3 regions of the Roseovarius sp. THAF9 genome follow, and region 1 is predicted to be linked to each of the others. Evidence: riboswitches for the same ligand, from Rfam matches in the RefSeq annotation. Region 1 holds a riboswitch; each other region holds the start of a gene.
The links. A riboswitch is a leader RNA that binds a small molecule or an ion and turns the genes downstream of it on or off. The one in region 1 is predicted to bind cobalamin.

Region 1 (10,250 bases):
GAACTGGCACCGATCGATCATCATGCCCTGGTCACCCTCGCCGTGGCTGGTGATGCCCCGGTCAAGCGGCTGAGTGAAGAAACAGTCGCGGAAATGAATGGCCGAGCCCGCGGGCGGCAGCAGCACGGCACTGCAATCGCCGCCGCACTGGAACTCGACATTCGACACCGCGAATTTCGAGATCTGCGAGAAGCCACTGAAATCCCACATGTACTTGAACCGTTTGAACGTGTAGTTCTGCGTGCCTTCCGCATCGTAGAGCGGCTGGCTCAAGGTCACGGTCTGGGCGCCGATGTTTTTGGAACGAACATAGACCTCCCGGCCCACCCCGTTGCCCGTGACCAGCGATCCGACCTGAATATTGGCCACGTTCGCCACGTTGGTCAGGCGTTTGTTGTCGTTGGCGTTGTAGGTTGCCTGAGAGGTGATGGTGTCGGTGTCCCAGTTCGGTCCCGGAAAGACCGAGAACTGCGCGTTCTTGATCACGTGCCGCGTCTTGTAGACCGTCCGGTTTGGCACCGCCGCCTGCATATCCACCGGCGCGCGCAGGGCCACCTTGCGGCCTTTTATGTCCAGCTCGACATGACCCGGGTTGTTCAGCAGCGCCTGGTAGGCCTTTTTGAACGCCATCTCTGTATCGCCACCGAAGGCGTCCACGTACTTGGAAAAGTCGAAATCGTTAACCAGCTCGAAAATCTTGTCGACGGGCATGGTGACCTCGCCCTCGAACTCGACCTTGCTTTGTACGGTCAGGCTGTCGCCGAGAAAATAGGTCCCGGCAGGCACCAGAACAGTCCGTCCGCTCGCCGCCGCATCAGCGGCCTCGAAGGCGGGCAGGTCATTGGTGCTGCCATCGCCTTTCGCGCCGTAATCCCGTACGTCCACCAGCCCGACCAAATCGCGCAGGAAGATACTGGTCACATCCTCGATCCGGATGTCGTCGATCCGCACCACGCCACCGTTGGGGCCCGTCAGGTCGATGCCGAAATGACCGTACAGGGGCTCTGTGCCCCAGACCATGTCAACTCCACCGCGGTCGCCGCTACCGACAATAGCCGTGACCTCGACCACCTCACCATAATTCGTCAGCGCCACGCTCGGGCCGGTCTCGACCAGACCGTTGACATGGGCGCCGCCCGCACCGCCGGCCCAGGCCGCAATGCGTACGTTGGGCAAGTTCCCGGCAATTGCCTTCACCCGCGCGGTGATCTGCAGGTAGCAGCCCGGCAGGATCGGCGTCTCGCCCATGTACCGCAGTTTCTGAACGCTTTGGGTTTTCTGTAACTCCAGCGCCCCGCCGAAATCCTGATCGGCGGGCACGAAGGCGGCGTTGGCCGCCCCATCATATGTGTCGGACCCGGGCGTGCCGTTCCCGCTCGACCAGACATCCAGCCCGTTCGCATAGGCCGGCGGCATAAAGGTGATGCCATCGGTAATTGCCTTGTTCATGAATTTCCCTTTCCGCGCCAGGGGCATCGGTCCCCTGCCGTCACGTGATTGCCAGCCATGGGCGCGAACCGGTGCGCACCCGGGATTCGGGAAATATCAACGGGGTGTTAAAGGTACCTCAGGACACCGTGACGGTGCCCGAGCTTTGCCGGCTATGCCAATAGCGATATGAACAGCGCGTAGGGTGGCTGAAAACCCACCGTCTTGGCTTCCTTTAGGGTCGAATAGCGCCTACGCCATCCCGCCCTGCACCAACCGGTCCGCCAACCGCGCATAGGCCTCCGACACCGCACCGTCCTCCAGCGCCACGGGCCGCCCGGCATCGCCGCCCAGCCGTGTGTCGAGGTCGATCGGCAACGCTCCCAACAGCGGCAGTTCCAACCTCTCGGCCTCCTGCGCCACGCCGCCATGGCCGAAAATCGCCGCCTCGTATCCGCATTGCGGGCAATGGAACATCGACATGTTCTCGATCAGCCCCAGCACCGGCGTCTTCAGCGTGTTGAACATGTCAATCGCCTTGCGCGCATCCAAAAGCGCCACATCCTGCGGCGTCGAGACAACCAGCGCGCCCGTGGGTGCCGCCCGCTGGCACAGGGTCAGTTGCACGTCCCCCGTCCCCGGCGGCAGGTCGACCAGCAGCACGTCCAACTCGCCCCAGTCCACCTGGCTTATCATCTGCTGCAAAGCCCCCATCAGCATCGGCCCCCGCCAGACAACGGCGCGGTCCTCTTCGATCATCAGGCCGATGGACATCATCTTGACGCCATGTGCCTCCAGCGGCGTCAGGATCTTGCCGTCCGGGCTGCTCGCCCGCCCGGTCACGCCCATCATCCGCGGCAGGCTCGGCCCGTGGATGTCACCGTCTAGCAAGCCCGCGCGCCGTCCCGCCTGGGCCAATGCCACCGCCAGGTTCGACGCCACGGTCGACTTGCCCACGCCGCCCTTCCCGGACGCCACCGCCAGGATCGACTTCACCCCGCCCGGCCGGATCGACGCGTTTCCGCCCTCCGGATGCCGCCCCACCTTCAACGACGGGGCCGGGGTCTCGGGTGCCTGCGCGGTCAGCGCCACCTGCGCCGAGGTCACTCCCTCGACCGACAGCGCCGCGCGCTCGGTGGCGGCTCTCAGGGGCTCCATGTGACGTGCCATCTCGGCACTGGGCGCCTCCAACACGAATCGCACTTCGCTGCCTTCGAGTCGCATCGCACGCACCATGTCGCGTGAAATCACGGTACCACCGTCCGGTAATTCCAGCCGTTCCAGTTCCTGGCGCACTTTGTCGAGTATTTCCGTCATGCCCTGTCTCCATGCATCTGTGGCGTCGAAAGTGGCATTTCTGAAAGCGGGTACAACCCCCGTTTCAACGCCGCACAAAAAACCGGCAAATCGATGATATCACACGCAAAATATAAACTATTCTTCTATGCGTTTCCTGCATAGCTGCGTTGCAGCAAAACCCATTGTGCACGCGCAGCATATCGCTATCTTTAACTCAACAGCGAACGAAACGGCCACCGCGCCAAACGCTCGCTAAAACAATCAGGTGCTTCTCCTCCCGTTTGGCACCTGTTCGGGATACCGCCTCTCCTCCCTTGTGCGGTCCCGGCAAGACCTGGGCTCAGAACGGGTCCAACTGTAACGAACGGTCCCTTCCTCCTCCCTGGGACCCGACGTAAAGAACGGCGGCGCCTCTCCTCCTCCCTGGCGTCGCCGTTTTTTCTTTTCCGTGACACCATTCATTCATCTTCCAGACACCCGAACCGGATGTGTCCCGCCGCATGTGACGAGGGGGCCAAGTTCCATGGGCTCAGTGCACAAGCCGGGACGCCCGCCCGCGCCGGCCGCGTGCCATCGGGACAGCGTACCGCGCCTCTTCCAGGAAATCGACGAAGGCACGCGCCGCTGCACTTCCCGGGTTCTGCATCACTGGCTCGGCCAGCGCCTCACGCACCGCGTGCGCGGTGACGGTCCCCGGATAGGCGAAGACCCATTCCAGAAACCCAAGCCGTGCCACGGCCTTAGCCTCTGCGCCGGTGGCGCCGCTGCGCTCCAGTCCATCCATGATCGGTGTCAGGTTCATATCTTCTGCTCTTCCTCTGGCCACACCCCGGGCCGGACTGGGGCGAAGGAAGGCCGCGCGAGAACCGCTTTTCGGTCCACCGCCCGCACCGCCCCCCGCGATTCGACGTTCACCCCAAGGGCTGGTTTCCGGGCTTGGCGGGGGTGCGGATACGCGCGCCTTCCCGGGGCATGACGCCCCAGTGGCCATCTGCGGTATCCCCCATCCTTACCGTTGCGGGGGCAGCGCCGGACTTGCACCGGCTTCCCAATTCTCCACGACTTTCGTGGCACCTTCGGGACCTTCATCTTGCCGCCAACCGGCCTCTGACGCAACCCGCGATTGCGACCATGAACCGCCTGCCGCCGACACCTGCATCCGGCCAGCACCTCGACCCGCTCGGGGTGCCTGTGAAACTGCGCCGCCGGTCTATGGGCGAGCTTTGACAAAAAAGTGAACCGATCCACGTCTGATGCGTAAAACAGAGTGTTTTCACGAGTTATTAGACACCCGGCCCTTGTACCAACTGCCCCGGGAATGAAACGACGGAGAATTTATAATGCAAAGACGCTTCCTTCTCACCGGCGCTCCGGCGCTGCTTCTGACCACCGGCCTGCTTGCAGGCTGTGCGCAGGACCAGGGCACGCCCGATATCGTCGACATCGCGTCGAACGATGGGCGCTTCACCACGCTGGTCGCCGCCCTGCAAGCCGCCGACCTCGTTGATACACTCAAGGGCCCCGGCCCCTTCACCGTTTTCGCGCCCTCCGACGCCGCCTTCGCGGCCCTGCCCGCCGGCACGGTCGACACGCTGCTCCTGCCCGAGAACAAGGACCAGCTGGCCTCGATCCTGACCTATCACGTCGTACCGGGGGCCATCACTTCGGATCAGGTGATCGGCGAGCGCCTCAGCGTCGGCACGGTGCAAGGCAGCAATGTGACCGTCGACGGCCGCACGCGCAAATACGGCGCCGCCGTGCGGGTCAACGATGCAAACGTGACGCAGGCCGATATCATTGCGTCCAACGGCGTGATCCACGTGATCGATAAGGTGCTGATGCCTTAAGGTACAGCGTTACCGCGGTATTAAGGTACAGCGTTACCGCGGTATCAAGGTAGAGTATGTCGCTAAATCGCGCATTGCTAAACCGCAGCAAAGCAAAAAACGGCGCCCCCTAGGGGACGCCGCATCAATCGGCCAAGCACGTGGCTTCACTCCGCCGCCAGCTGCTCCATCACTTCATCGCTGGCCTCGAAATTCGTCGTGACGTTCTGCACGTCATCGTCATCCTCCAGCGCGTCGATCAACCTCATCAGCTTCTGCATCGCTTCCAAATCCAACTCAGTCGTGGTCGTGGGTCGCCAGACCAGCTTGGTCTCGTCACTCTCGCCCAGCTCCGCCTCCAGCACGGTGCTGACGTCGTTCAGGTCGGTATCCGCACACCAGATCACGTGCCCGTCCTCGCCCGATTCCACATCCTCGGCGCCGGCCTCGATCGCGGCCATCATCACCGTGTCGGCGTCGCCCACATCCGCCGGGTAGGTGACCTGCCCCTTGCGTTCGAACATGAACCCGACAGACCCCGTCTCGCCCAGATTCCCGCCGTGCTTGGTAAAGGTCGAGCGGACCGTGCTGGCTGTACGGTTGCGGTTGTCGGTCATCGCCTCGACAATCACCGCCACGCCGTTGGGGCCATAGCCCTCATAGCGGATTTCCTCGTAATCCTCACCATCACCCGCGACCGATTTCTTGATCGCCCGATCGATATTGTCGTTCGGCATCGACTGCGACTTGGCCTGTTTGACGGCCAAACGCAGGCGCGGGTTCTTGTCTGGATCCGGGTCGCCCATCTTGGCGGCGATGGTGATCTCCTTGGACAGCTTCGAGAACAGCTTGGCCCGCTGGGCATCCTGACGGCCCTTGCGGTGCTGAATATTGGCCCATTTCGAGTGGCCGGCCATGACGTGCCTCCAATGACATGCGAGAAGTTCTCGCTTCTATAAATCACCCGTAGGCCCCTGTGCAATCCCGGCAATCGCATGTTGCGCGTGGGCACGTTGCGTTTACGCTGGCCCCAGCAAAAAGGAGAGGCCAATGCCCGGTATCGTCGACATCACGCCCTTCGTCTTCACGCGCGACCTCGCGGCCTCTTGCGAGTTCTTCGAAAGTCTCGGCTTTGCGCCCGGCCTCGTGCAGCCAGATCTGGGCTACGCCTACTGCACCGGGCACGGCCACGCTCTGCGCGTGCTGCAAGTAAGCCCCGAGGCCGAGATCGGCGAACAGATGATCTATCTGGACGTGGACGATATCGACGCATTCTACGACGAACTGCGGCCGGTCCTCGACGACATGCCCGAGGCCCGGGTCCGCCCGCCCTTCAATCAGGACTACGGCCAGCGCGAATTTCACGTCAAGGATCCCGACAATTGCCTGCTGCTCTTCGGCTCCCGCATCATGCGCGCGACGGACATTCCCGGGCAACGCCGAAACTGATGACCCAGGACCAGATCATCCTCTTCGCGCTCTTCGGGGGCGTTTTCGCCCTGCTGCTCTGGGGCCGCTACCGCTACGATATCGTCGCGTTCGGCGCGCTGATGCTGGGCGTGGTGCTGGGTGTCGTGCCCACCGATCAGGCCTTTGCCGGCTTCGGTCACCCGGCAACCATCATCGTGGCCCTCGTGCTCGTTGTCTCCGCCGGTCTGGTGCGCTCCGGTGCGGTTTTCCTCATCACCCGCACGCTGGTCGACAGCTCACGCAGCCTCGGGGCGCATATCACCATCATGGGCGGCATCGGCGGCGTTCTCTCGGCCTTCATGAACAACGTCGCGGCACTGGCCCTGCTTATGCCCGTCGATGTCCAAACCGCCCGCAAGGCCAAGCGCTCTCCGGGCCTCAGCCTCATGCCGCTTTCCTTCGCCACCATTCTCGGCGGCATGGTCACACTGATCGGAACGCCCCCCAACATCATCATCGCTGGCATCCGCGAGGACGCCTTGGGGCAACCTTACTCCATGTTCGACTTTGCCCCCGTCGGCGCCGTCACAGCGCTTGCCGGTCTTGTCTTCGTCGCCCTCATCGGCTGGCGCCTCATCCCGGCCCGCGAAGACAGCGGCCTTCACGCTGCCGAACTGGCCGATTACCTGGCCGAGCTGACCATCCCCGAGGACAGCGCCCATATCGGCAAGCGCCTCGCAGAGTTGCAGGAGGATGCCGACAGCAACGACGTCGCCCTTCTCGGCGTGATGCGCGACGGCAAGCGCCGCTATGGCCGAGCCCGCAACACCATCCTGCAAGCCGGCGACGCGCTGGTGATCGAGGCCACGCCCGACGCGCTGGATGAGTTTCGATCCGCGCTGTCTCTCGCCTTCTCTGACTCCAAGCGCGAGGACAAGGTCCGCGCCGCCGGCGACGGGCTCGACATGATCGAGGTCGTGGTCCCCCGCGACGCTCGCATCGCCGGCCGCACGGCCCAGTCCGTGGGTCTCAACTGGCGCCAGCGCTCCGTGCTGATGGGTATCTCCCGCCGTGGCCGCCAGATCCGCGAACAGGTTCGCAAGACCACGATCCAGCCGGGTGATATCCTGCTCCTGCTGGTCCCGCACGAAACCGGCTCGGACGTGACCGAGTGGCTGGGCTGCCTGCCGCTGGCCGAACGCGGGCTGAAAGTGACCCAGGACCGCAAGACATGGGCCGCCATCGGCATCTTTGGCGCCGCCGTCGCCGCGGCCAGTTTCGGCCTGCTCTATCTTCCTATCGCGCTCGGGCTGGTGGTCATGGCCTACGTGCTGACCCGCATCGTCCCGCCGTCGGAGCTCTACACCCATATCGAATGGCCCGTGGTGGTCCTGCTTGGCTCGATGATCCCCCTCGGCGCCGCGTTCGAAGAGGCCGGCGGCACCGCGCTGCTCGCGGGCGGCCTCGTCGACCTGACGGCAGGCTTTCCCGCCTGGGCGATCCTGACTGTGCTGATGGTCGTCACGATGACGCTCTCGGACGTGCTCAACAACACCGCCACCACCATCGTCGCGGCCCCCGTTGGCATTCAGATGGCAAACACGCTCGACGTCTCGCCCGACCCGTTCCTGATGGCCGTCGCGGTGGCCGCGTCCTCCGCCTATCTCACGCCCATCGGCCACAAGAACAACACGCTGATCCTCGGCCCCGGCGGCTATGCCTTCGGGGATTACTGGCGCATGGGCCTGCCCTTGGAGATCATCGTGGTCGCCGTTTCCGTGCCGGCCATCCTGGTTTTCTGGCCGCTTTAGACGCCCGGCTTCAGCGGCAATGCCGCGCGATCTCGCGCTCGCGCAGGCCGGTCTCGACCAGCAGGCACTTGTCCCGCGCCGCATAGTAATAGCCCCGCGCGTACCACATCACCGCGTCAGGCTCGCTACCTTCCGACACCAGCCACGCGCCGCGCAGGTATTTCACCGCGTATTTCAGGTTGGTCTCCGGGTTTAGCAGGTCACTCGCCTGCCCCTGAAATCCCATGCCGCGCGCCGTGGCGGGCAGGATCTGCATCATCCCCCAGTAGGGGCCATTGCGCGCCTTGGGGCGGTAATCACTCTCGCGCTGCACCACCCGGTGCACCAGCGACCGCGGCACTTCGTAAGTGTCGGCATACTGGTTGATCAGCGCCCGGATCTGCGGCGTCTCGTTGGGATAAAGCGGCGGGTTGTGCGCCGCCGGCGGCTCCGGCGCCTCTTTCGCGCTGCATCCCGCAATCGCGCACACCAACGTAAAGGTCATCAAACGCCGCATCAGAAAATCCCCCGGTTTTTCGGTCTTTTTTCCCAAGCCCCGGTCTCTGGCAAGCTTCCAGATATCTGACGCGCGAGAATCCGCCATTTATATTTGCGCCGCCCACTTGCAAACCACGCGGCCCATCCCATTTCACCGCCATCCGGGTGCGAGGCTCCGCCCGGCGGCTGCAAGGCGCGGGGTCGCGCCAAGAGTGCTTTCCTCCCCCTGGATCAACCCCATGCGCATCATCACCGCTGCAATCGCTGCCGCCATCGCGGCCCTTCCCGCCTTCGCCGACGACACCGAGGGCCACGTGCTCGCCTTCGACCGCATCGACGGCATCATCGTTCTCACCGACAAGACAGTCTGGGAAGTGCCCACCGAGATCAGCCTGCCCGAGGACTTAGGTCGCGGCGACCGCGTTCTTTTCGAATATGACACCGCAGGCGAAGACGGCATGACAAAGCTTAACGCCGTCACGCGCCTGGCCACCGCGCTGCCCGAAGGCACCGACGGCGGCAGCTAGGCCCGGCATTCCGGGGGCCAGACACAAGGCCTGCCCCCGGACCGTATCCTGCGGCGATTGACACCACCGTCCGGAATGATATCTGCCACGAGACTTTCCCGGACAAGAGCCCGATATAATGAATAAAATGCCAGCCTCGGTGTTCCCTGCACCAGCCAGCACCGCCGTCGCCCTCTGCCTTGCCGCGCTCGTCTCGGCGTGCGGCAGTTCCGGCAGCATCCCGTTGAAGAACCCCAACTACTTCTCGGGCCGCGTCGACAAGGACACGGGCGTCATGACTGGCCAATACAACCCCGCAGGCTATTCGACGTCGCAGGTGAAAACCGTCATTGCGCGCATCTGCGAGGGCAAGCGCCTTGCCACGTACAGCGAGGCCGCGCAGGACACGCTCCGAGCCTTCACGCTCACCTGCCGGGGCGGCTTTGATCGCAAATGGGGCTTCGTCAGTTTCGAGCGCACTGCACGCGGCACGGTGATGATCGAATCCACCGGCGGCGGTCGTAAAGGCGAGGTCGTCTTTACTCAAGCCGAAGTCCCGCTGTCCGGTCGCGGCGCAGCCCCTGCCCCGGTCCCGGCTGCCACGCCTACGGCAGAGGCGCCCGCCAAGGGCCAAACGTCTGCGGCACGACCCTCAGACACGTCACCGGCGCCGAAATGCCGCGACTCGATCACCGTCTACTGCAAAGACCCCTCGTCAGGCCGCATCATTCCCGGCGCAACTCCCGGACCGACCTGACCCAAGCGGTCACCGGCCACGGCCTCCTCACGCCCACCCCACGGCGGCCCGATAGAGATGCCAGGTCGCATGGCCCAGCACCGGCAGCACGACGATCAGCCCGAGGAATAGCGGCACCGTCCCGATCAGCATCAGGACAGCCACGATGCCCCCCCACCGGGCCACCGTAACGGGATTCTTCTGCATCACCCGCAAAGAGGTCGCCACCGCCACGGCCAGCCCGACCCGGCGGTCGATCAGCATCGGAAAGGTCGTCAGGCTGACCGCGAGAACCATCACCGCAAAGACCGCGCCAACCGTCATGCCTACAACGATCATCGTCCAGCCCGGCCCGGTCGTCAGAACATCCATCGCGAAACGCGACACGCTCTGCGGCGGCTCCGGCCCCAGCGTCCAGTCATAGATCTTCATGGCGGCCAGCATCCAGACGATAAACACCGCCAGCAGATACAGCGCCATCACCAGCACCGGCCCGATATTCTCGGCCCGGATCACCGACAGCGCGGCACTCCAGCCCACGTCATCGCGCTTTTCCGCCTGTCGGCTCATCTCGTAAAGGCCGATCGCCACGATCGGCCCCAACAGCAGGAAGCCCGCCGCCAGCGGGAACAGCATCGGCAGCATCGCTTGGTGAAAGGCGAAGAACGACAGGCACAGCCCGATCGCCGGATAGATCATCACCAGGAACATCACATCACTGCGAAAGCGCGAGAAATCGGCATAGCCCTTGCGCAAA
Region 2 (10,250 bases), 1.8 Mb from region 1:
TGAATTGCGCACTCGGCGTCACAATTGCCGCAGTAATTTCGCGCCATCTCGAGCACATGGAACACCAAGCCAGCCGTGATGAATTAACAAGCTTATTAAATCGGAGAGGTATACATGTCGCACTCCGCCAAGCTTTGCTGGACGAAAACGCCGTCCTACACGTCCTAGTTATGGACCTCGACGAATTCAAATCCATCAATGACACTGCCGGCCATGCGGCCGGTGATACAGTTCTGCGCCAAACCGCTAAAGAGTTGTCCCGGCTTGCGCCACAGAATGCTGCTATCGGCCGCTCCGGCGGCGACGAATTTGTCGTAATACTGCGTGACGCGCAATGGCACGAGATCGATAGCTTCGTCGATTCAGTGCTCGAATGGTCGCGCCTGCCTTTTCTTTATGATGGTCGTGAACTGCGATTTGGCCTCTCGATCGGGATTGCAAGTTCGGCTCTTAGGGTACGAAGCCCCGATCAGTTGTTCGCAGAGGCAGACATGGCACTGTATCGAGCGAAAAAACCTGGGAGCAATAAAGCTCAAGTGTTCAGCGAAGAACTTCGGGAGCAAGCCCGTCAGCGTAAGACTATCGCTGACGAGATTGTGCGCGGCCTCGAACGCGATGAGTTCATTCCATTTTTTCAAACTCAACACGATCCACTTCAAGGAACGGTGATAGGACTTGAAGCCCTTGCGCGTTGGAATCACCCCACACGTGGGCTTATCGGGCCCGAGTGTTTTATCGAAATAGCAACGGAGATATCTAAGGTAGCAGACATTGACGCGGTGATATTGCAAAAGGCAGTTCAACATGTCGTCGAGTGGGAAAATGCGGGGATTCACGCCTCAAAACTCGCCGTCAATGTAAGCTGTTCGCGGCTTCGCGATCCAAAGCTTGCAGATACGATCTTGCAGCTGCCAGAGATGCGAGCCCAACTCGCGCTTGAGTTTGTTGAGACCATTCTAATCGACAAATTAACCGACCACGATCAGTGGATGATTGACTGGTTGCGGGGGCGCAACATCAGAATTGAGATAGACGACTTCGGAACAGGTCGTGCTTCGCTTGTTGCGTTAACACGTCTTCGCCCGGACGCTATAAAAATAGATCGAGAACTCGTGGCCCCCACCATAAAGGATCCAGACCAGCAGCTGGTACTTCGTGCAATTATCGAAATGGCTAACGGTCTTGGCGTCGAAACAACGGCGGAAGGCGTCGAAACACACGAACAAGCAAATCTGCTAAGAAAACTGGGAGCAAGCGCCTTGCAAGGCTACTTTTTTAACAGACCATTTCCACCGGAGGAGATATTAGAACATCTTCCCTACACACGAGACGTAGCTTGCTAGCCGAAAGCAAATATCTCTCGATGCATAACTAACACCATACTCGTAATTGTTTGGCTCTTGGGATGCTCAATTCGTATTGACCTGATGCTGCGGACAGATCTAAGCCAAAGTAATTGGTACTCACATCTGCAGTGCGGGTGTCACCCGCGATCTCGATCGGATCTCCGAGTCTGGTGAGTAACCTTGTCTGATGGTTTCAAACATTGACAGCCAACTAACTTCAAACGCTATGCTCGAATAGCAGAAAGGTAGTAATGCCAATCACCAGTAAATCGCTGCATGCAAGCCGTTGAAAAAAAGCCTGCTCGAAAGCTTGAATGGGTAGATACGCAAGGAGTACATCTACATCATCTATTCTCCTCTGCTGCCCTCGCGTGTGGCATAATTGAGGCATGGCACAACGAATACGATGACCACAGCCCGCCTACCAGCCTCGACGCGTGGACGGATCACCAGCGGGCAAAAGATGAACAAACCCTGACCGGATCTACACAGGTTAGCGTGATCCGGGGGCCCAGGTCCAAGGCCGCAGACCTCAACCTGCTATGAATTTGCAATGGTAATGATTTGTTCAATTGCGGAATTTTACCACTATCGGATCAAGTCTTTACCGGTAGCCTTGGGTTGCGCCAACTCGTTCAGGATTTTCGGAAGGATGTCACGAACGGATGACGAAGTTATCTGGAGGTTATTCATATCTGCAAACATTTGCACGTCTTTGAGCACTTCTACGATCCAAACGTTCTTCAACTTTACATCCTCCGATAGCAGAACCTTTAGTCTAATAACTTGATAACAGTTAAAATTAGATAAATTTTTTAGAAGCGTTGCTCGTGGCCATTTCGCCATTTCGAAACGAAGTATCGTCATAGGGCCTGTCTAACGTCAGCACCTACCGGACAGATTTAGGTGTTTGAGGAACGGAGGATTTCTGGTTCATCGAAGCCATAATGGAGCGAAGATGAACAAGAGATCCGGAACATCCAAGGATGCTGCTGACAAGCTTGTTAGGGGTATCAAGCGTAAGACCCGCAAGCACTACTCGGCGGAGGAGAAGATCCGCATCGTGCTTGCCGGGATGCGGGGCGAAGAAAGCATAGCGGCCCTGTGCCGTCGTGAAGGGATCGCTGAGAGCCTTTATTACAGCTGGTCGAAGGAGTTTCTTGAGGCTGGGAAGAACCGGCTGGCGGGTGACACAGCCCGTCAGGCGACAGCTCCCGAGGTCAAGGAACTGCGCTCTGAGGCAGCCGCGCTGAAAGAAGTGGTCGCGGAGCTGACACTGGAGAACAGGCTGCTCAAAAAAAGCACGTTCGGGGATGGGGAGGACGACGCATGAGATACCCAGCCTCGGAGAAGCTCGAGATCATTCGGACAGTCGAAGCCTCGCATTTGCCGGTCAGGCGGACCCTGACCATGCTCGGCATTCCCAGCAGCACCTATTACCAGTGGTATGCGCGGTGGGCCGATGGCGGCGTTGACGCTTTGCGTGACACGTCCCCGCGGCCTCGGGCGGTGTGGAACCGCATCCCGGACGAGATCCGCGACGCCTTCGTTGAGTTCGCGCTGGATCATGAGGATCTGACGCCACGGGAATTGGCGGTCAAATACACCGATGAGAAACGGTATTTTGTATCTGAGTCCTCGGCATACCGCATTCTCAAGGCCCAGGACCTGATCACGGCTCCGGCCCATGTGGTGATCCGTGCCGCCGATGAGTTCCGGGACAAGACAACTCGGCCCAACGAACTCTGGCAAACCGACTTCACCTATCTCAAGGTCATCGGTTGGGGCTGGTTCTATCTCAGCACGATCCTCGACGATTACAGCCGCTACATCATCGCGTGGAAGCTCTGCACGACAATGAAGGCCGTGGATGTGACGGACACGCTGGATCTGGCGCTGGAGGCCTCGGGCTGTGCTCATGCGACAGTCGTTCACAAGCCCCGGCTGCTCAGCGACAACGGCTCGTCCTACGTTGCGGCCGACCTGGCCGACTACCTCGATACCAAAGGTATGGATCACGTCCGCGGAGCGCCGCACCACCCACAGACCCAGGGCAAGATCGAACGCTGGCACCAGACCATGAAGAACCGGGTTCTGCTGGAGAACTACTATCTGCCGGGGGATCTTGAACGCCAGATCGGCGACTTCGTCGGATACTACAACACTCGGCGATACCACGAGAGCCTGGATAACCTGACGCCGGCTGACGTCTACCACGGTCGGGGTCGGACGATCCTGAAAATGAGAGAGGAGATCAAGAAACAGACAATCCGAAAGCGCCGGTTGCAGCACAAAGCCGCGGTCGCCTAAACTCAAACAGAAACCGAACCAGAGCCTCCGTTACCAAAACAAACGACTTGTCCGAAAAACTCTGAAGACGGACACTGGATAACCTGACGCCGGCTGACGTCTACCACGGTCGGGGTCGGACGATCCTGAAAATGAGAGAGGAGATCAAGAAACAGACAATCCGAAAGCGCCGGTTGCAGCACAAAGCCGCGGTCGCCTAAACTCAAACAGAAACCGAACCAGAGCCTCCGTTACCAAAACAAACGACTTGTCCGAAAAACTCTGAAGACGGACAGGGTTTAGTTCTTGCTAGCGCTGCCGCTAATTCCACAGCCCATTCTGATGCCAACAGTTGAACGGAATCAAACGCTGGTGGGTTACCGTCATTCAAGTCCTCCCATGTAAAGGGGAGTTCGCCTGGGATGTCTCGGGTGCGAGAATATGCACGGCGGAAGATACGTTCTCCAACCAGATCGCCAGTCTTGGTGACACAAAGCGATCGATAAAGTTGGGGCCCCACTAGACGTGCGAAGGAGAGGTTGCCATAGAGAATGCTCGTAGTGAAGCCTTTCTGCTCCGCTATTGCCGCCAAGAGATGCACGCCCAAAGAAGGCCAGTCAGGGCTGGCAAAAGGCGGTACTACCAAAACAATGTCTTTGTTCTCGCACCCACTTTCGGACACTGCCAGCTTGGCGCATTCACTCGGTGTATAGTGCCGTGTCGAGCCGGGCGCAGTCTGATCTAGCACGCTAGAACTTTTTCTTCACCGTTACGCCAATCTAGGTGGATGCGACTGTTCCGGGGCTTCCACCAAGCTTTCCAAGGCTTGCTTTGATCTTGTCAGCTTCGCCAGGGCTAAGTTCGATGCCTTTCGTCGCCAATGCCAAGGTCGGGTCTTCGGCGAAAACCTCAGAGAACTCGTCAGACGAAGTCGGCGCTGCGGCCAACTTGCTTACTTTTACAATGTCTTTGGCAGACAGGCCTTTAAGTGAATCAGCCATCGCGAAATCTCCTAAAATGAACTTTTATACAACTATAAGTATTGCACGCGTCATCGATTCGGACAACTTCGGGCATTGGCACGAGTTGTTTGCACCTTACGAACGACTTTGTCGCAATGTTCTGAGCCGCGACGTCGCAATGACACAGTGACAACCTTTGGCGAAGCCGGTGATTATTGCCGGTGACAGAAACATACGAGTTTTGGCACTTTAGCCAGTGATAGGTCGCGCGCTTGTGTCCTTCGATGTCTCGTTTATTCTCATATGAACAAGTTCTTGAGGTGTTGATGGGCGAATTTCCGATTTTCGCCTGAATTGACGCGACCGCCTTGATCTGTATGCACTCACACTGCCGACGCATCGCGAGACACCGCATGAACCCTTCCGCCACAATTCATTTCTGTCAGAACTGCGGCCCTTTGAACCTTGGGACACTTTACCAGGCTTTGGACACAGCAGAACTGGAAGACACGGTGCATATCGTCGAACGCGGGTGCATGAACGGATGCGCCCGCCCGGTTTCGATGGCCATCCAGGGCCCAGGTCGGGCCACTTACTTCTTCAACGGAGTGGACCCAATCGCGGATGCAGAAGATATCGTTGCAACCTTGCGCGCCTACCTCGCCTCGCGAAACGGCTGGATCGAGGATGCGCAACCCTGCGGTCGGCTTCGGTTCTGTCTGGTGGGGCGTGTTCCAGCGCTCAGTTGCCAAACGTGACGGTCTGCGCGACCGGAGCGTCGCCCACGGCCAATGGACGGTGATCGTTGCTGTTCAATGCCACCTTTAGCTCCACCTCGCCTTCGGGCAGGGTGTCCAGGTGCACCCAGGGACCATACACACGGGCCAACTTGACGCCGTTAACGTAGACATGGGCATGTCCTTCGCCCGGAACATGGTCGCGGCTCGCGTTTTCCGGCGAGAACCGGAAGTTCTTGGTCATGATGTGCAGGTTCCAGCCGGCTGAAGGATCGGGCGTCACCTCTATCTCCAGCTCTGGCGCATCGGTGCCTGCCGGAACCGACAACATGTCACCATGATCGTGCATACCGTCCCCGGCATGCTGCTCGTGACCGCCATGATGAGCCGGGTCGCTATGCTCATGCCCGTCGAGGGAGACACCGTTGGCCGCTGCGACGGCAAACCCGATGCCCCCGCCGAAAACGAGGCCGATCAAAAGCATAGGAATGGAACGGTCCATGGGCGGGCCCGGCGTCAGGTTTGAAAAGAAGGCGGGCGCGCACCACACGCGCCCGACAAGGGTGTAGCAGTCTCAGGCGGTCTGAGGCTGCCCAGTCGTTTCGCTCTCGCGCGACCAGAAAAAGCCCGCGAAGGACCCCAGCATGACCCATGCCGCCAATCCTATCCCAAGCGCGCGCGACGCGAACAAGGCACCGATCTCGGTCGGCACAGGTCCGGTAAAGACCTCGGGTTCCGGTGCACCGATAACATGCGGCGCAAGCAAGAGCACTACGGCGGCCCCCCAGCCGGCCCAGTTCCGGGCGAAGGCGATCAGCCACATGGCAATCGCGGCCGCCAGTACGGTTGCGAACCACCACACCTGGCGCTCGTAGACATCGGCCGCAGCCACGCCCGGAACTTCCGGCGCGAGGGTCAAGCCGGGCGCGAGGTGCACCGCGACAAACCCCGCAACACCCCAGATCAAGCCCGTGCGCGCGTTGATTGCCGCACCACGGGTCTCGGCCAGCGACATCAGCGCCACCAGAATCATGGCGTAGCCGGAATAGATCAGCATCGTGAAGATGATACTCAGACCGTCGCGCACGGCATCGAAGCCAGGCAGCTCCGGCGTCGCCGAAACCGTCGAGTCGGTCCCGAAATGCACCAGCTCCCCGCTTTCATAAAGCTCGGCATGAAGAAGGACCGGCTGCACGAAAAAGAGCTGCAACAGGGCGACAATCAACCCTGCGGCAGCGCCAGCGAACAAGGCGCTGGTCAGCAGACGCGTGAACATCGGTCAGTGGCAGGGGAAGCCGGTGGCGTGACGCACGTCATGCGCCGCGTCGTGCAGCGCCGCGGCCTGAACGTGGCCTGCCACGAAGATCACACCAAGACCCAGAGCGGCGATGGCGATCACCGAAACCAGCCCAGAAGCCGATGTTGTCTGTGCAGCGGTTGCAGTCTTTGCAGTCATAGTACTACCTCTTTGCCTTCACACCCGAAGGCCCTGTGGTTTCAGTCGCGATCAGCAGGTCTCCTGGCTTGCGGGTCTTCATCGTCTGGCTGGCCTTCCCGGATTGCTCCAGTGACGTATTCAGCCTGATTCGCCGCCTACAGTTGCGGGGACAGCCACGGAATTGCCAAATGTTTTCAGGCGCACCGCGTTCCCTGTTCTCCATCCCGTGCGGAAATGGAACCGATCATCCCCGTTAGTCTAGCAAGCATTGCGACCTGTCAACAATATAACCCATAACGACAGGCGAATCTCGAAACCAGCGACCGAATGTAACCGCGAGAGTTCCTGCCCGGCCCGGGCACGCAATCTGCGTCGTGCTTGCAAAATCCCGTCTCACTCTGACATAGAAATAACAACTGCCGCGCCGGAAGCAAAAACCAGGCCGCTTGCCGACGCTTTTCACAGGATATCGCCCTCCGAAAGGGTCGCTCGAAACTCGCCGCATCTATCGCAGAGGCCCCTTATGGCGGATCAACCCAGGCCAACCCCGGCACGCGTCTTTTCCTCGCACGAAAGGCAGAGCCTCTATGACATCATCGACGCGCGCCGCGACGTGCGGAACGAGTTTCTGCCTGACCCGATCGACGAGGATGCGCTGCGTCGGGTGCTCGAGGCGGCACATGCCGCGCCGTCAGTCGGCTTCATGCAGCCGTGGAACTTCCTGCTGCTGCGCGATCCCAAGCGCCGAGCCCAGGTGCAGCGCATCTTCAGTCTCGCAAACGAGGAAGCCGCCGCCATGTTCCCCGAAGACCGGCAGTCGACCTACCGGTCGCTGAAGCTTGAGGGAATCACCAAGGCGCCGCTCAATATCGTGGTCACCTGCGACCGCACCCGCGGCGGCAAGGTGGTCCTCGGCCGCACGCATAACCGTGACATGGATCTTTATTCGACCGTCTGCGCCGTGCAAAACCTTTGGCTTGCGGCCCGCGCCGAGGGGATCGGCGTGGGATGGGTCAGCATTTTCGATCACCGCGAAATCGCCGCCCTGCTCGGCATCCCAGAGCATGTCGAGCTGGTGGCCTACCTCTGCGTGGGATATGTCGATCAGCTTTACGACCAACCTGAACTGGCGGCCAAGGGGTGGCGGCAGCGGATATCGCTCGATGACCTCATCATGCACGAGGGCTGGCAGGACTGACGGTGCGGCCCAAGGGCCTCAAAGACACGCAAAAGCGACCCAGATGGCGGTTTCCGCGACCAGTTGCACAGCCCCCAGGACGTCGCCGGTCTGCCCGCCGATCTTGCGCCACGCCAGCCACCAGATGGCACCGGTCGCCAGCGCGCAAACCACCAGCGCCCAGGGTGAAACCGCCAGCGCCACGACCGTCACGACCGCAAGAACCCCGCGCGCGGCCTTGCTCCGGCCCGCCGCCTCATGCCCCAAGCCATCGGCGCGGGCCGGGGCCAGGCTCTCCTGCACCGCCACCATGGCTGCGCGGCTCAGCATGGCCGCGCCAACGAACGCGCAAAAGCCAGCGTTGGCTTCGGCCACCGACACCGCCCACAAAGCCGAAACCAACCCCACCGCAACCACGCCGTAGCTGCCGATGCGGCTGTCGCGCATGATCTCCAGGGCGTGGGCCTTGTCGCGCCCGCCACCATGCCCGTCGGCGAAATCCGCCAGCCCGTCAAAATGCAGCGCGCCGGTAACCAGCGCCATGGCGCCCAACGCCAGGAGGGCCGAAATCTGCTCAGACGCGCCGACCGCATCCGTGAGGCAGAAGACCAACCACGTCAGCGCGCCGACAAGCGTCCCCACCGGGACGAATGCCCACCGCGCGGCCAGCATTGTCGGTGGGTCGTCACCGATCCGACCCGCCGGAATCCGGGTCAGCAGCATCACCGCCAGTTGAACCTCGGAAATGCGCACACGCAAGCTCATGGACCCGACACCCCGGCCTCCGCAAAGGTCGCCATCCCGTTGTGGCAGGCCAGCGCTGCGCGCAAAACGCTCAGCGCAATCGCCGCGCCCGAACCTTCGCCCAGCGCCATGTCCAGCGACAGGATCGGCCGTATCCCCAGTTCCGCCAGAAGCCGCGCATGGCCCGGCTCGCGACTGACATGCCCGACGAGGCAATGGTCCAGGAACCGCCGGTCGGCGGCAAAGAGCGGCACCGTTGCCGCCGTGCAGATGAATCCATCGAGGATGACCGGAATGCCCCGCGCTCGCGCCTCCAGCACGGCGCCGCAGATCGCCGCTTGCTCCCGCCCTCCGAGCCTGGCAAGGATGTCCAGCCCGCCGGCATCCGAATGACAAGCGCAGGCGCGTGTCACCACGTCGATCTTGCGCGTGATCCCCTCGTCGTCCGACCCCGTCCCCTTGCCGACCCAAAGCGCGGCGTCTCCGCCAAAGGCGCCCTTGGCCATCGCGGCGGCGATGGTCGAATTGCCGATGCCCATCTCACCGAGGATCAGCACGCTGACACGGGGATCGACAGCCGCCGCCCCGCAACGCAAGGCGTCCAGCGTCTCCGCCTCCGACATGGCGGGTCCTGCGGTGATGTCGGCGGTCTGCCGGTCCAACTCCAGCGCAATCACCGACAATTCGGCCCCGTTCGCGCGGCACAACTGGTTGATCGCCGCGCCACCGTGCTCGAAATTCGCCACCATCTGCGCCGTCACGTCCTGCGGAAACGGGTTGACCCCCTGCGCGCAGACGCCGTGATTGCCCGCAAAGACCAAGGCCTGTGAACCCGCAATGGCGGGCCGGTCCGTGCCTTGCCAGCCTGCCATGAAAATCGCCAGTTCCTCCAGCCTCCCCAAGGCGCCCGGCGGCTTGGTCAGGCTGTTCTGGCGCGCCAGCGCCGCCTCGGCCGACTTCACATCGGCCATGGGCAAAGAACCAGCGAGGCACGCAACTTGGTCCAGCGACAAGACGTCAGAAAGAATGGTCATTCGGCTTTACCTTAATCGGGTAGCCCGCCACGGTCAGCCACACCTCGTCACAGGCCTGCGCCACGGATTGGTTTACGTGCCCCGCGGCATCGCGGAAAAGCCGGGCCAGCTTGTTTTCCGGCACGATCCCCTGCCCCACTTCGTTAGTGACAAAGACGACCGGCGCGGCCTGGCGCGCCAGAGTCTCGACCAACCTGTCGGTCTCGCTCTGCCAGTCGCTGTTATCGAGGATGAGATTCGTCAGCCAAAGTGTCAGGCAATCAACCAGCCGCGGCACACTGCCATCGGTGTCCCTAAGCGCGCCAGCCAGATCGGTCGGCGCATGAACATCCTGCCACGCCGCACCGCGCCGCGCCTTGTGTTTCGCCACGCGCTCGGCCATCTCGTCGTCGCCAGCGTGCAGACGCGCCGTCGCGATATAGATCGCCCGGCCGGCAGGCTTCAAAGCCACCCGTTCGGCCAGTGCCGACTTGCCGGACCGCGCGCCTCCGGTGATGAGTATCGACTTTTTCATTGCAGCGTG
Region 3 (10,250 bases), 1.8 Mb from region 1:
CACAAGAATCCCTTGCGATCAACAGGGTGTGGTCCCGCATCTTCCCCTATTCGGACCGCTGGCTACGCCTCGGCTTGCCACCACAGACCCGCTGGCAGCAACTGGAAGAAGCGATCGGCGCCGCCTGATTTCATCTGGCGAGCGCCAAAAGGCCCCCGACATCCAGATGCGCCTCAAGATGTGCAGCCAGGGCATCCAGCGTGCGCTCCACCGTCGCCCGGTATCCCAGATCCGAGGCGTCGGCCCCGTTCGATGCAAGCCAGGCCGCACGGAACCTGTCATCCCCGAACATCCCGTGCAGATAGCTGCCCGCCACGCGACCATCGGCAGACACCGCCCCCTCGGCCACGCCAGCCACCCGGGCGAAGGGCCGCGCGCGGTCCGGGCCGTCGCTGCGACCGATATGGATCTCGTACCCGGCAAACGGCAGGTCCAGTCCCACGTGGTGCGCTTCGACCTGGGCCAGGCTCTTGTCGCCCCCCATGACCGTTTCGATGTCCAGCAGTCCAAGCCCCGGCGTATCCCCCGGCGGCCCCTCGATCCCCGCCGGGTCCGAGACAGTTCGCCCCAGCATCTGGTAGCCGCCGCAAATGCCCAGCACCCTGCCGCCGCGACGGTGATGCGCCAAAAGGTCGATGTCCCATCCCTGCCGGCGCAGGAAGTCGAGGTCGCCGCGCGTCGATTTCGAACCGGGAATGATAACCAGATCCGCATCCACTGGCAGCACCTGCCCCTGTTGCAGCATCGTGACCCGCACGCCCGACTCCTGCGTCAACGGGTCGAGATCATCGAAATTCGCGATCCGCGACAATTGCAGGCAGACGATGTGAAACGCGCCCTGAACCGGGCTGTCGGCGATGTCCAGCGCGTCCTCCGCCGGCAACCGCCACGCCTCGGGAAACCACGGCGCCACGCCATAGCCGCGCCAGCCGGTGCGCGCCTCGATCTCCCGGTATCCATCTTCGAACAGCGCCGGATCACCGCGGAACTTGTTGATGAGAAAGCCACCGATACGCGCCGCATCCGCCTCTGGCAGGACCGCCTGCGTGCCTATGATCTGCGCGATGACGCCGCCGCGGTCGATATCGCCACACAGAACCACTGGCACATCCGCTGCCGCGGCAAAGCCCATGTTCGCAATGTCGCCCTTGCGCAGGTTGATCTCGGCCGGCGAGCCTGCGCCCTCGACGATCACAAGGTCATGCCGGGCCCGCAAACGGGCAAAACTGTCCTGCACCGCTGCCAGAAGCGTCGGCTTCAGCCCGGAATACTCCGACGCCTTGGCCGTGGTCAGACGCTTGCCCTGCACGATCACCTGGGCGCCAACATCCGTTTCCGGCTTCAGCAGAACCGGGTTCATATCGGTGTGCAGCGCCACCCCGCAGGCCATCGCCTGCAACGCCTGCGCACGGCCAATTTCGCCACCGTTCGCCGTCACCGCGGCATTGTTCGACATGTTCTGCGGCTTGAACGGGGCCACGCTCAAGCCCCGCTGCCGCGCTGCCCGGCACAGGCCCGCCACCAGCATCGACTTGCCAACGTTCGATCCCGTGCCCTGGATCATTATCGCGGGCATGGACGGCTCCTTTCACCCGGTATCATCGCCGGGCGCTTCGTCCCGACGACAAGGACACGGCACATCAGAACTCGACACCCTTCTGGGCCTTGATCCCGTCCCGGAACGGATGCTTCACCAGGCTCATCTCGGTTACAAGGTCGGCGGCCTCGATCAGTTCGGGTTTCGCGTTGCGCCCCGTCAGGCACACATGCGTCATCGCAGGTTTTTCGTGCAACAGGAAATCCACGACCTCGTCGATGTCGATATAGTCATAGCGCAGCGCGATGTTGATCTCGTCCAGCAGCACGAACTTCATCTCAGGGTCGCGAATCTGCTCTTTCGCGATGTTCCAGCCGTTCTGCGCGGCGGCGATGTCGCGCTCCCGGTCCTGCGTCTCCCAGGTAAACCCTTCACCCGAAATGAAGAACCGGCATTCTTCCGCGAACCGGTTGCGCAGCATCTCGGCCTCGCCGGTCACCCAGTTGCCCTTGATAAACTGCACCACTGCGCAGGGCATCCCGTGCGCGATACAGCGCAGAATCATCCCGAACCCCGAGGACGATTTGCCTTTGCCCGGTCCGGTATGGACCATGATCAGGCCTTTCTCCTCGGTCTTGTCCTCCATCATGCGGTCGCGCGCGGCCTTTATCTTCTTCATCTTCTCGTTGTGGCGGGCAGTCTTTTCCGCTTCGGACGGGTCGGACATGGGACGTCTCCTTGACACAAGGTGGGTTTTCACAGCATGTCGCACCGTGTTGGTGCCTGTGTAAACAGGTGAAAAGGGAATGTGCAGCGCATCGCGCCAGGCACAGCCGCCCCCGCGACCGTGAACCGGGAAGGTTTCCACCGCCACTGGCGCAATGCCGGGAAGGCCGGAAACCGTGGGCCGATGGGCCCGAAACCGCAAGCCGGGAGACCTGCCAACAAGAAGGAAAAGACGGACCGGACGGGGTGTGCCGGGCTCGGATGGGTGGCCACCCGCCACCCCCGTGCGCACCCCCGATAGTGGAGGACACATGAGCACGCCCATCGAGCTGCTGATCTGCATCAAGTGCCGCAAGGGGCAGGAAATCCCCGAGGACGAGCGCCGTCCCGGCCAGCGCCTCTATGAGGAGGTCACGGCGCGTGCGCTGCCCGATGGCGTCACCGTGACTCCCGTCGAATGCCTGCAAAATTGCGACTCCGGCTGCACCGCCGCCATGCGCGGCGGCGAACGCTGGACCTATTTGTACGGAAATCTCGACGAAACGTCGCATCCCGACATGCTGCTTGAAGGCGCGGTCCTCTATCAACAGACCGAGGACGGGCTGATCCCATGGCGCCAGCGCCCCGAACACTTCAAGCGCAACTGCGTTGCGCGCATCCCACCCCTGACTGCAAAGGCTGACCAATGACCGATCTTGCAAAACTTCCCGTCACTGTCATCACGGGCTTTCTGGGCTCCGGCAAGACGACGCTGGTGCGCCACCTGATGCAGAACCCCGGCGGCCGCCGTCTGGCTGTGGTGGTCAACGAATTCGGCGATGTCGGCGTCGATGGCGACATCCTGAAAAGCTGCGCCATCCCCGATTGCCCGGCGGAAAACATCATGGAACTGGCCAATGGTTGCATCTGCTGTACCGTGGCCGACGATTTCATCCCGACGATCGAGGCATTGATGGCGCTCGACCCGCGCCCCGATCACATCCTGATCGAAACCAGTGGCCTCGCCCTGCCCAAACCTCTGCTCAAGGCGTTCGACTGGCCCGATATCCGCTCGAAGATCACCGTCGACGGCGTCATCGCGCTCGCCGATGCCGAGGCCGTCGCGGCGGGCCGGTTTGCCCCCGATGTGGCCAGGGTTGACGCCCAGCGCCTGGCGGATGACAGCATCGACCATGAAACCCCGCTCTCGGAAGTGTTCGAGGACCAGATCTCCTGCGCCGACATCATCCTGCTGACCAAGCCCGATCTTGCCGGCCCCGACGGCGTGGCGCGGGCGAAAGAGGTGATCGCCGCCGAAGCCCCCCGCCCCCTGCCCGTGGTCGAGGTCGCCGAGGGCGTCGTCGATCCCCGCGTGATCCTTGGGCTGGAAGCCGCCGCCGAGAATGACATGGACGCCCGCCCCAGCCACCACGACGATCACGACGACCACGAGCATGACGATTTCGAATCCATCGTTGTCGAAATCCCCGAACTGGCTGATCCTTCCGATCTGGTCAGCCGCATCGAAGATATGGCCAACAACCAGAACATCCTGCGCGTCAAGGGCTATGCCAGCGTCGCCGGCAAGCCGATGCGCCTTTTGGCGCAAGCCGTGGGCGCGCGCGTGCGCCATCAATACGACCGCCCGTGGAAACCGGACGAGGCCCGCCGCGGGCGTCTCGTCGTCATCGCCGAGCATGACGACGTGAATGTCGACGCAATCCGCGCCGTGCTGGCTCCGGCCGAGGCCGCCGAGTAACCGATGCACGTCGTCTTCCGCGAAAGCCACGGTCTGGAAGAAACCGACACCCCGACCGACCTGGGCCAAAGCCCGGCGGACCTGGTGGTGCTGTCTTTTTCCGACAGTGACCTTGGCGCCTTCGCGGAAGGCTGGCATCGGCGGCGCGACGGCCTGCCCGGCCTGCGCTTGGCCAATCTCACCGCCCTGCGCCACCCGCTGTCGGTCGACACCTATGTCGAACAGACGCTGACCGGCGCCAAGGGTATCCTGATCCGGCTGATCGGCGGGGTGCCCTACTGGGAATACGGGCTTCAACAGGTCCTGGCGTTGGCGCAGGAAAAAGGCATCGCGCTTGCTGTCCTGCCCGCCGACGGCCGGCCCGACCCCCGGCTTGACGCCTATTCCACCCTGCCCGTATCGACCCTGCGGCGCCTTGCTGAGCTTTGCGACAACGGCGGCAGCATCGCGGCCCAGGCCGCGCTTCAGCAGCTGGCGCTCGCCGCCGGCCTCTATGCCGCGCCGGTGCGCGGGGCCAAGGTGCTGCCCATGGTCGGCGCCTGGACGCCCGAGCACGGTGCCTGCTGCCCGCTCTCCGACCTGCCCGTCACGCAGACACGCATCCTGATCGTCTTCTACCGCTCCTACGTGGTGGCCGCAGACCTTGCCCCGATCGAGGCGCTGATGCGCGCCTTTCAGGCGCGGGGCCACCATGTTCGCGCACTCTTCACCCCATCGCTCAAGGCCCCTGAGGCGGCGGGCTGGTTGCGCCGGCAGGTGCAGGCCTACGGCCCCCACGCCATCGTCAACGCCACCGCCTTTTCCGGCAAGGGCGACGACGGCACGTCACCACTCGACGCCGGCAACGTCCCGGTCTTTCAGGCCGCGCTGGCCACCTCCACCCGCGACGCCTGGGACGGCTCCGAGCGCGGCCTTTCGCCCGCCGACCTTGCAATGCATGTCGTTCTGCCCGAGGTCGACGGTCGCCTGACCGGCGGAACGGTCTCTTTCAAGGAGCCCGGCGTGCGCGATCCCGATCTGGAGTTTTCCCGCTTCGCGCATCGGGCAGAGCCGGAGCTGACCGCAGCACTGGCGGCACGGGTTCAAGGCTGGCTCGACCTCGCCGCCAAGCCAGTCGCGTCGCGTCGCCCGGCGATCATCCTCTCGACCTATCCGGGCAAGGACTGGCAGATGGGGCACGCCGTGGGTCTCGACGCCCCCGCCTCGGCCCGTGCCATCCTGTCGGACCTGCGCGACGCGGGCTACACGCTGGACGCGACACCGGCAGAACTTGAGGACCGCCTGCTGGCGCGCGACATGCGCCTGTCGCTTGCGGACTACAAGACGCTGTTGGCGCGGCTCCCTTCCACTCTGCGCGAGGACCTCTACCTGGCGTGGGGACGACCCCAAGATGATGCCGATGCCGAGGACGGGGAATTCCGGTTTGCCGCCCTGCGCCTCGGCAACGCCACCGTCGCGCTGCAACCAGAACGTGGGACGCTCAAGACCCGCGACGACGACTACCACGACCTTTCCCGCGTGCCCCGCCACGCCTATGTCGCCTTCTACCTCTGGCTCCAGACCCAAACCGACGCGCTCCTTCACATCGGCGCGCATGGCACGCTTGAATGGCTGCCGGGCAAGGCCGTCGCACTGTCGCCCGCCTGCTGGCCCGAGGCGCTGACCGGCGCGCTTCCCGTCATCTATCCTTTCATCGTCAACGACCCCGGCGAGGCCGCTCAGGCCAAGCGCCGCATCGGCGCCGTGACGCTGGGCCACGTGCCCCCGCCGATGCTGGCCAGCGCAGCCCCCGACCGCCTGTCGACGCTGGAATCGCTGCTCGACGAATTTTCAACCGCCGACGGGCTCGACCCCCGGCGCCGCGACCGCCTGCAGGCCGATATCCGTGCCGAGGCGCAGGCCCTCGGTGTCGAAGACGACCTGGGTCTCGACCGCGCCACCTCGACGGCCGAAGCGATCACCCGCATCGACCGCTTTGTCTGCGACATCAAGGAAAGCATGTTCGGCGACGGCCTGCACATTTGGGGCCGACCGGACACCGACGCCAAACCGATGCAACACAGCGCGACGGCCGAGCGGCAGTCTCTCCTCGACGCGCTCGACGGTCGGCGCATCGCGGCAGGCCCCTCCGGCTCGCCCTATCGCGGCCGCGATGACGTGCTGCCCACCGGGCGCAACCTCTTCACCACCGATCCCCGCTCTGTTCCCACGCGGGCCGCATACGCCCAGGGCGTCAAGCTGGCCGAGGAACTGATCCGGCGTCATCTGCAGGAAGAAGGCGACTGGCCCCGCGGCCTGATCGTCGATCTTTGGGGCTCGGCCACAATGCGTACGGCGGGTGAAGAATTTGTCATGGCCCTGCATCTGCTGGGCGTCAGGCCGGTCTGGGACAAGGGCTCGGAACGGGTGTCGGGGCTGGAAGTATTGCCCATCGCCGAACTGGACCGCCCCCGCATCGACGTCACCCTGCGCGTCTCGGGACTTTTCCGAGACGTGTTTCCGACCCTCTCGGGCCTTTTCTCGCAAGCAGTGCGTGCGCTGGAACAGCGCGACGAAGCCCCCGACTGGAACCCCTATGCCGGTCACGCCTCGGGCGCGCGCGTCTACGGCCCCGCCCCCGGCAGTTTCGGCCTCGGCATGGGCGCCGCCCCCGAAATCTACACCGCAGAGGCCCGAACCCAGGCGGGCGAGGCTTGGCTCTCCGCCTCCGCCTGGGCGCTCGACGGCGACGAGGCCACGCGCGACGACGCCGGCATCCGCGCCAGGGTCGAGAATGCCGACAGCTTCGTCCACCTTCAGGACCTGCCCGAAACCGACCTTCTGCTCGCCGCCGACTATGCCACGCACGAGGCCGGGTTCGCCGCCGCGCAATCGGTGACCGGCGGGCGGGCCGCGCTCTATCATCTCGACACCACCGATCCCGCGCGTCCCCGCACCCGCACCCTGCCCGAGGAAATCGCCCGCGTCGTCCATGCCCGCGCCACCAACCCCGGCTGGATCGCGGGTATGAAACGCCACGGCTTCCGAGGCGCCGCCGAAATCGCCGCCACGCTCGATCACATGGCCGCCTTCGCCCATCTCGCGCAGGTCGTCGGCCCGCATCTATTTGACGCGTACCACGATGCGACACTGGGCGACCCCGACACCGACGCTTTTCTGCGAGAGGCCAACCCCGAAGCGTATGCCGCCATGCAGGACCGGTTCCGCGCCTTGCTCGATGCCGGCCTCTGGCGAACCCGCCGCAACGCGATCCTGGCCGGGCTGGAGGACAGCGCATGAACAGCGCCGCGCCCCCTGTCGTCAAGGGCTGGTGCCCCGGGGCGCACCGCCCGATGAAGTCGGGCGACGGGCTCGTGGTCCGCGTGCGACCCTTCCGGGCCGAACTGACCGCGATACAAGCGCTGGCCTTGTGCGATCTGTCGCAGCGTTACGGCAACGGCGTGATCGACCTGACCTCGCGGGCCAACCTGCAATTGCGCGGCGTGGCCGAGACCGACCACCCCGCCCTTCTTGCCGCGCTCGACGCGCTTGGACTGATAGATGCCGACCCCGCCATCGAGGGACATCGCAATATCCTCGTGCCGGGCCGGCGCGACGCGGGCGGGTTGACCCAGCGGCTCTACGACCGGGTTCTCGCCACCCTTCCGGACCTGCCCGACCTGCCCGAGAAGATGGGCTTTGCCGTCGACACCGGTCCCGACGCCTGCCTCGGCGACGGTTCCGCGGATTTCCGGTTCGAACTGGACGCCTCCGGCGCGCTGCTCCTGCGCGCCGACGGCGCCCCGAAGGCCCGCCCCGTGACAGAGGCATCGGCCACATCCGCCCTTCTGGACCTGGCTCAATGGTTCGCCGAGACCGGCGGCCATGCGGCGGGCCGCATGGCGCGGCACCTCGCCAAGCACCCGCTTCCACAAGATTGGACTGTCGCAGAACCGCGCACGCAATCCGCCCCAAGAGTCCCCGGCCCCGTGCCCGATGGGTTCATCCTCGGCGCACCGTTCGGCAAGTTGGCCGCCACTGACCTACAGACCCTTCTAAAAACCAGCGGTGCGTCACATATCCGCCTGATGCTGAACCGCCTGTTTCTGCTGGTGGACGGCATCCCCGGTGACACGTCATTCGTCACCGATCCCGGCAATCCGCTCATGTCCGCCCACGCCTGCCCGGGCGCGCCCTTCTGCCCACAGGCGAGTGTGGCCACGATGGATATCGCCCGCGATCTCGCCCCCCGGGTTTCCGGCACCTTGCACGTCTCCGGTTGCGCCAAAGGCTGCGCCCTTCCCCGCGCCGCAGACACAACCCTGATAGGACGCGACGGACGTTTCGACCTTGTCCGCAGCGGAACACCGTGGGACATACCCTGCGCACGGGGCCTCGGCCCTGAAGACCTGAACGAGACCCTTTGATGCCATATGAATACGAAAAGGACGGCGCGGCCATCTACCGCGAAAGCTTCGCCACCATCCGGGCCGAAGCCGCGCTGTCGCGGTTCGACCCGGATGAAGAGCCCATCGCCGTCCGCATGATCCACGCCGCCGGAATGGTCGGGCTGGAAAAGCATGTGCGCTTCTCCCCCGGATTTGCCCGCACCGCCCGCGCCGCGCTTGAAAATGGCGCGCCGATCTTCTGCGATGCGCGCATGGTGTCCGAAGGGGTCACGCGCAGCCGCCTGCCCGCCGACAACGAGGTGCTCTGCACGCTGCACTCCGAGGGTATCGTCGAGCGTGCGCGCGAGATGGGCAACACGCGCTCCGCCGCCGCGCTGGAACTGTGGCGCCCGAAACTGGCCGGGGCGCTGGTCGCCATCGGCAACGCGCCCACCGCTCTCTTTCATCTTCTCAACATGCTCGAAGATCCGGACTGCCCGCGCCCGGCGGCGATCATCGGCTGCCCCGTCGGCTTCGTCGGCGCGCGCGAATCAAAGGATGCGCTCTGGGCCGATCAGCCTGTGCCCTGCTGCATCGTCGAGGGCCGTCTGGGCGGCAGCGCCATCACCGTGGCCGCCATCAACGCCATCGCGAGCCGCGCGGAATGAGTACGCCGGGCACGATCTGGGGCGTGGGGCTCGGCCCCGGCGACCCCGAGCTTCTGTCGGTCAAGGCCGATCGCCTGCTGCGCGGGGCGCGGCATGTCGCGTTTTTCCGCAAGGCGGGCCGGCAAGGCCAGGCCCGGCGCATCGTCGAAGGGTTGTTGCGCGACGACGTGGCCGAAATCGCGATGGAATACCCGGTCACCACCGAAATTCCGCTGACCGATCCGCGATACAACGAAATGCTGTCGGCATTCTACCAGACTTGCACCGACCGGCTGCGCGCCCTGTCCGACACGGGCGAGGATGTGGTGATCGTCTGCGAGGGCGACCCCTTCTTCTACGGCTCCTTCATGCACCTGCATTCACGCCTGAGCGACGACTGCCCGGTGCAGGTTGTACCCGCCATAACCGGCATGTCTGCCGCGTGGACAGCCACGGACGCCCCCATCACCTGGGGCGACGACGTGCTTTCGACCCTGATGGGCACCCTGCCCGAGGACACGCTGGTCGAACACATGAAGCGGGCCGACGCTCTGGTGATCATGAAGATCGGCCGCAACATCGAAAAAATCCGCCGTGCGCTGCGCCAGGCGGGCCGGTACGACGCGGCCTGGCTCGTGGAATACGCCTCAATGCCCAACCAGACGGTGCAACGCCTGTCCGAGGCCGAGGACAAGATCACGCCCTATTTCTCGATCATCATCGTACACGGGCAGGGTCGGCGTCCATGACGGGCAGCGTCGTCATAGCAGGCCTCGGCCCCGGCGCGGACGACCTTGTGACGCCCGAGGTCACCGCAGCACTTGCGCAGGCCACCGATGTGGTCGGCTACATTCCCTACGTCGCCCGCGTGGCCGAGCGTCCGGGGCTGACGCTGCACCCATCCGACAACCGTGTCGAGCTGGACCGCGCCCGCCACGCGCTGGACATGGCCGGCGCGGGCAAGCGCGTGGTGGTGGTGTCCTCGGGCGATCCGGGCGTCTTCGCAATGGCCTCGGCAGTGTTCGAGGCGGTCGAGGCGGGGCCGCCCGACTGGCGCGAGCTCGACATCCGCGTCCTTCCCGGCATCACTGCCATGCTGGCCGCCGCCGCGCGCGCCGGGGCACCCCTCGGACACGATTTCTGCGCCATCAACCTCAGCGACAATCTCAAGCCCTGGGCTTTGATCGAAAAACGCCTGCGCCTCGCGGCAGAGGCGGATTTTGCCATGGCCTTCT

Region 2: another riboswitch for cobalamin. It lies ahead of FIU86_RS02795 (CbtB-domain containing protein); the one in region 1 lies ahead of FIU86_RS11590 (hypothetical protein).
Region 3: another riboswitch for cobalamin. It lies ahead of FIU86_RS02740 (DUF1636 domain-containing protein); the one in region 1 lies ahead of FIU86_RS11590 (hypothetical protein).

Annotation. Positions count from the first base shown of each region.
Region 1 is NZ_CP045404.1:2,325,243-2,335,492, forward strand. It holds gene FIU86_RS11580 (glycosyl hydrolase family 28-related protein) at 1-1,449, opposite strand, end outside; gene FIU86_RS11585 (Mrp/NBP35 family ATP-binding protein) at 1,681-2,745, opposite strand; gene FIU86_RS11590 (hypothetical protein) at 3,257-3,529, opposite strand; cobalamin riboswitch at 3,631-3,820, opposite strand; gene FIU86_RS11595 (fasciclin domain-containing protein) at 4,068-4,574, shown strand; gene FIU86_RS11600 (YebC/PmpR family DNA-binding transcriptional regulator) at 4,721-5,470, opposite strand; gene FIU86_RS11605 (VOC family protein) at 5,604-6,002, shown strand; gene FIU86_RS11610 (SLC13 family permease) at 6,002-7,774, shown strand; gene FIU86_RS11615 (lytic transglycosylase domain-containing protein) at 7,785-8,270, opposite strand; gene FIU86_RS11620 (hypothetical protein) at 8,491-8,778, shown strand; gene FIU86_RS11625 (hypothetical protein) at 8,897-9,514, shown strand; gene FIU86_RS11630 (DUF2189 domain-containing protein) at 9,542-10,250, opposite strand, start outside.
Region 2 is NZ_CP045404.1:555,945-566,194, reverse strand. It holds gene FIU86_RS02825 (bifunctional diguanylate cyclase/phosphodiesterase) at 1-1,343, shown strand, start outside; one part of gene FIU86_RS02820 (IS3 family transposase) at 2,305-2,641, shown strand; one part of gene FIU86_RS02820 (IS3 family transposase) at 2,641-3,656, shown strand; gene FIU86_RS02815 (hypothetical protein) at 4,415-4,636, opposite strand; gene FIU86_RS02810 (DUF1636 family protein) at 4,975-5,355, shown strand; gene FIU86_RS02805 (hypothetical protein) at 5,339-5,836, opposite strand; gene FIU86_RS02800 (CbtA family protein) at 5,909-6,610, opposite strand; gene FIU86_RS02795 (CbtB-domain containing protein) at 6,614-6,790, opposite strand; cobalamin riboswitch at 6,826-7,032, opposite strand; gene bluB (5,6-dimethylbenzimidazole synthase) at 7,296-7,970, shown strand; gene FIU86_RS02785 (adenosylcobinamide-GDP ribazoletransferase) at 7,989-8,714, opposite strand; gene cobT (nicotinate-nucleotide--dimethylbenzimidazole phosphoribosyltransferase) at 8,711-9,727, opposite strand; gene cobU (bifunctional adenosylcobinamide kinase/adenosylcobinamide-phosphate guanylyltransferase) at 9,711-10,241, opposite strand.
Region 3 is NZ_CP045404.1:542,516-552,765, reverse strand. It holds gene cobD (threonine-phosphate decarboxylase CobD) at 1-128, shown strand, start outside; gene FIU86_RS02750 (cobyric acid synthase) at 131-1,576, opposite strand; gene cobO (cob(I)yrinic acid a,c-diamide adenosyltransferase) at 1,641-2,264, opposite strand; cobalamin riboswitch at 2,298-2,498, shown strand; gene FIU86_RS02740 (DUF1636 domain-containing protein) at 2,575-2,952, shown strand; gene cobW (cobalamin biosynthesis protein CobW) at 2,949-4,001, shown strand; gene cobN (cobaltochelatase subunit CobN) at 4,005-7,280, shown strand; gene FIU86_RS02725 (cobalamin biosynthesis protein CobG) at 7,277-8,407, shown strand; gene FIU86_RS02720 (precorrin-8X methylmutase) at 8,407-9,036, shown strand; gene FIU86_RS02715 (precorrin-2 C(20)-methyltransferase) at 9,033-9,764, shown strand; gene cobJ (precorrin-3B C(17)-methyltransferase) at 9,761-10,250, shown strand, end outside.